2 regions of the Oceanihabitans sp. IOP_32 genome follow, and region 2 is predicted to be linked to the other one. Evidence: riboswitches for the same ligand, from Rfam matches in the RefSeq annotation. Region 2 holds a riboswitch; the other holds the start of a gene.
What was found. A riboswitch is a leader RNA that binds a small molecule or an ion and turns the genes downstream of it on or off. The one in region 2 is predicted to bind cobalamin.
Positions count from the first base shown of each region.

Region 1: another riboswitch for cobalamin. It lies ahead of nrdG (anaerobic ribonucleoside-triphosphate reductase activating protein); the one in region 2 lies ahead of FEZ18_RS02490 (TonB-dependent receptor plug domain-containing protein).

Region 1 covers NZ_CP040813.1:764,442-766,935, reverse strand. Annotated here, with positions in the region: gene nrdD (anaerobic ribonucleoside-triphosphate reductase) at 1-895, opposite strand, end outside; gene nrdG (anaerobic ribonucleoside-triphosphate reductase activating protein) at 892-1,350, opposite strand; cobalamin riboswitch at 1,484-1,686, opposite strand; gene FEZ18_RS03185 (OprO/OprP family phosphate-selective porin) at 1,918-2,494, opposite strand, start outside.
Region 2 covers NZ_CP040813.1:605,130-607,623, forward strand. Annotated here, with positions in the region: gene FEZ18_RS02490 (TonB-dependent receptor plug domain-containing protein) at 1-1,360, opposite strand, end outside; cobalamin riboswitch at 1,427-1,663, opposite strand; gene FEZ18_RS02495 (ABC transporter substrate-binding protein) at 1,735-2,494, shown strand, end outside.

The DNA of each region.
Region 1 (2,494 bases), 160 kb from region 2:
ATGCTAAACTATCGGCACTTTCCGACTGGTATATAAAGAAAGAGTTCCCCTCGCTTAATTCGCTAGCACACATATTTGCAAATTCATGGTCTACAGGCTTTCCTTCTTTTACTAACATAGCGGCCGTAACTACAGGAAATGTTAATACCGCTTTTTCCCTTTCTTTATTAAACCAGGTCATAAAGAATTGTTGTAGTTTTTTTAAAGTTTCCCAATTAGGTTTAGCGTTATCTGGAAAAACAAAATCGCCAAAGAGGCTGTTAAAATATTTTTCGTCGTATAGTGAAATATTCCAAAATACAGATTGATATCCTCTAGCTGCAGCGGGTTGGTTTATAGAATAGATAACGTGTTGTAAATGATTTTCTATGGTTGACGATTTGGTAATGAGGTAGTTATCGCCATAATCTTTTTTTGCGAAATAATCAAAGTACAACAAGAACTCTACAGTAGCTAGGGCGCCTGCAAATTGAGAACTAATTGCGAAAACCAGGTTTATAAATTCGCCACAATAACTTTCTAAATGCTGTGGTGCTTTACTTTCGCCACCCAATTTTGTTAAACCATCAAACAAAAAAGGATACATACTTATAGAAGTGCAATAAGGCTTTAGAGAAGTTTCATCGTGCACATAAATCTCATGATTTTCTATTTGTCTTACATATTCGTTAGCTAAATCGTCTCCAAAAAGTTGTGCAATTTTGTTTTTTACTAACTGTCGGTTTACTTGTACGTTAATGTCTTTATTGAGCTCGGCTTCTAGGGTGGCAATATTTTTAGAAGATACATTAGCGTTGGCATCCATTTTCGAGCCATCTGCGGCGTTATTAGCGTTTATATAATTACTAATAAAACTAATTTTTTGATTTACTTGTTCTTGGGTTAATCTAATCATGACTCAATAGGTTTTAAGAATAAATGATTTAATATTTTGTTTGATTTGACTTCTATAAATTTTTGATTGGTTGTTTTAGACTCCAAACCTCCAAGGTGGGCAATCCATTTACCGGTTTTTACCCAATCTAAAGATTTCAAGATCTTGTTGTCAATACGGTCTTCACCAGTATACAGGCAAGTTTTATAGCCTTTTTTTTGAGCGAGCTCTAAATAATTAATTAGGCTATTTTTGTGCCATTCGCCTCCCATGAATAACACGCAGGTTGCAAAACCTTTATATTTATTTAGCACATCGTTGTATAAGGAAGGTGTGAGTGCTGTTCCGCTTTTTTCTTTCCACAAAAATGGGGAATGACACCCTTGGCAGCGAATCTTGCAACCTGAAATGCTAAAGCAAATACTAACCTCTCCAGGCACTTCCTGTAACACTATTTGTAGGCTGTGATAATACATGATATGGCTTTGTGTAAATGAGATAACAGGGTAAACCCAGCCATCTTTTTTACGATTTATAAACTATATTGAGAAACCTATGGCTTATGCAACATAAGACTATTTTCTGCCAGTAACTTTTGTCCCGAAAGTTTAGCATGTTCACGAATTTGGCAGGTCTTCTGACTCGCTCTAGTCTCACGTCTTCCCATCCGTGTAAATTGGACAGTGACTAAAGAATGTGAAACCTTGTTTTAGAGCTTACAGCTGCGGGAACAGTTTAGGGTTTTCACCTAATTCCCTTTTAATCCTATACAATAATGGTATTGTAAAAGCACCAAATTCAAGGTCAAACATAACCAATAATTCTATTTGAAGATTAGAAAGAAAAATATCTTATTAAGATAGTTGTTAACAGAAAAAAAATGGAGAAGTGGCTGGTAGGCTTAAAATAAAAGTAGCTTTATATTGTGATATTACAGGAGGTGGTTTTTAAAACAAAAATGTAGGTACAGAGGCCTTAGTTTTAAATTTAAGCCCCACATACCTACATTCTAAAGGTCTGCAAAATATAATCCTTTTTACGACTTAAAAATCGATTTGAAATCTAACTTGAAAAACATTGGCATTCCCTTTTCCTTTTACATTGGCTAATACATTATTAAATTTTATTCTGGTTGCCGAGTTTAAATACCAGTTTAAACCAATGCTTATGTTTTCTTGTTGTCCTCCAATAATACTTTTGGAGTCTAGGTTTGCACTAGTAAAACGAAACGCTAATTCCCAAGCACCTAACCCATCGCCATCACCAAGGTTTTTGTTTGGTTTAACTCTACCAAAACCGTGATAAGAACTTGCAATATTAGCAGATTCTCCTGTTATAAAATAACTGGCTTGACCAAAGTAGCTTGAAAAGTTATAGTTATTTATGTCGGTTTTAACATCAGATGACATATACTCACCATGCAGTGTAAAAGATTTGATTATATATGCGGCCTCTAAACTTAACATGTTAACGTGTTTAACATTTAAGATATCACCGGTATCAATATACTCTGGGGCTAGATGTGCTGGCTTAGCACTTATCGAGTAGGTATCAATATTTCTATGGCTAAATCCTGCACCAACATGTAGTATGTTGTTATCAGCTTCATTATTTACTAAT
Region 2 (2,494 bases):
CGCCTTCAATGGTCGTGTTTTCTTCAGCTTCTAAGTCTGGATTAGCTCCAAAAAAACCAAACAATTGCGATAAATTTGGGGCAATAAAAGATGTGGCATAAGAACCAAAAACCTTAGCATAACCCGTATTTACAGGAATACTGTAAGACGGATTTAAACTATAAACCAAATGCGAACCATATTCGCTATGGTTGTTAAAACGTGTACCTGCATTTATATTCAAACCAAAGTCTGAGACATAAACCACGTTTAGATAAGGATCGGTATTGGTGTAACTTTGCTCATCGGCAAAAACACTTTTGTACTCCGCATAGTTTAACCCCACAATAGTATAAAACGCATCGTTAAACACGTATTTATTAAAGGCATCTATCACAATGCTTTCGCCTTCATAAGTGGCTCCAAAGTCGGAAATTGTTTCTCTATCAATTTTTGAAAAAGCCGCATTTAAATGAAGACTTCCGTTGTTGTATGCAAATTTTGGAGCAATTCCAACACGGGCTTGCTCAGAAATAAATTTATCATCGGTATCTGCAAACGTATAACTTGGTGCCGGAAAACCGTCTATGTCGGTCTTAAATTTATCGTAACTCGCAAAAGCGTCAATTTGGAAAGCATCACTAATGTGGTAGCCCAGTTTAACATTCGTATTAAATCTTGAAAATGGATCTTTTTCTGGATTATCTGATTTTGCTGCCGATAAACCATCTGCATACCTATTTCCAAAACTTGCTAAATAAGTAAATTTGTTTAGGCTACCGTTAACCGAGACATGATTAGTAAAGCTAGAGCCGTTGTAATTTAAATCGTCTTGGGTTTGGTTTGTCCCCACTACAGTTAAAAAACTCCCTGAAATTTCTTTTGATGACGCTTTTTTAGTGGTGATGTTCACAACAGCAGTTGCTGCTGCATTTCCGTACAAGGTACTAGCCGCACCTTTTATAATTTCTATAGACTCAACGGTGTTTAAATCAACCAATCGCAAATCGAAATCGTTTGCTACCATCGATGGGTCGTTTACTTGCACACCATCAATAAGTACTAAAACCTGTCTATTATTACCGCCTCTAATATAATTGCCAAGATTCTGACCTTCTACACTGCGTGTGCCATTAATTTCAATACCACTTTTGGTGTTTATTAATTGAGCTATAGTTCTACCTTTGTTATTTTCAATTTCCTGGTTTGAAATTTTAATCACGGTTTTACCAGAATTTTCACGTTTTAGTTCAAAACGCGAATCGCTCACAACCACCTCATCTAATTGTTGTTCTTGTAATAAACTGGTTTGCTCTTGTGCAAAACCAAATAGAGACGCACCTAAAAACAGTGCTCCAATAACATTTGTTTTGTTATTCATTTTAATTGTTAATTACTCGGAATAGTATGACGTTGCACACCAAAACTTTTATCCCGAAAGTTTGACTTATTTATTTTTGAAATTGGCAGGTCTCCTGACTTATTTTATGTTATTTTACCTTCCCATTCGTAAAACGAACAGTGGCTTAAAGAAGAAATAACATCCTTAAAAAAGGCACCCAATAATATTGAGTATAAACTTACAGTTGCGGGAACAGTTCTGGAATTGATTATACCATCGCACCAGATTCCCTTTTAATTCCTTCAGGACGTACTGAACGAAACCAAATTTCGATGCGAAAGTAAACATTTTGTTTAATCTTTAATTAAAAAGATTTAATAATATTACATTTGAAGCATCTAAAAGAAACCTTCATGAAAAAAATAGTTCTTATCTTACTCTCGGTTGTCCTATTGTCTTGTAAAAATGAGGCCTCAAAAACGGTTTTAAATTCTAAAGCATCAACCCAGTTGGATTTGAAATATGCCCAAGGCTTTAAAGTATCAGACTTTAATACCTTTAAAGTTTTGGAGATTATAAATCCGTGGCCAAAAGCTAAAAAAAGTTATCGTTACGTTTTAATTAGCAAAGAAAACGCTGCTAAAACAACCTTTAACAAAAGTGAATACGATGGTATTATTACCAATCCTATCGAGAGCCTAGTGGTCACCTCAACCACACATCTCCCAGCTTTAGAACTATTGGGTGTTACACACACTTTAACTGGTTTTCCAGGAACACATTTTATTTCGTCTAAAAAAATAAGAACTCGTGTTGATCGTGGTTCCTTAAGAGAACTTGGCAAAAATGAAAGCATAAATACCGAAGTATTATTAGAATTAAACCCCGATGCTGTAATAGGCTTCGGTATAGACGGCAACAATAAAACCTTCGAAACTATTAAAAATTCTGGAATTCCTGTAATTTACAATGGGGATTGGGTAGAAAATTCGCCCTTAGCAAAAGCCGAATGGATAAAATTTTTTGGCGCACTTTATAATAAGGAAAAACAAGCCGATTCTATTTTTAAAACTATTGAAAACAATTATATTGAAGCCAAAAAACTAGCACAAGCGGCAAAAAACAAACCCACGATTTTAAGCGGTGCCATGCATAGTGATATTTGGTATTTAC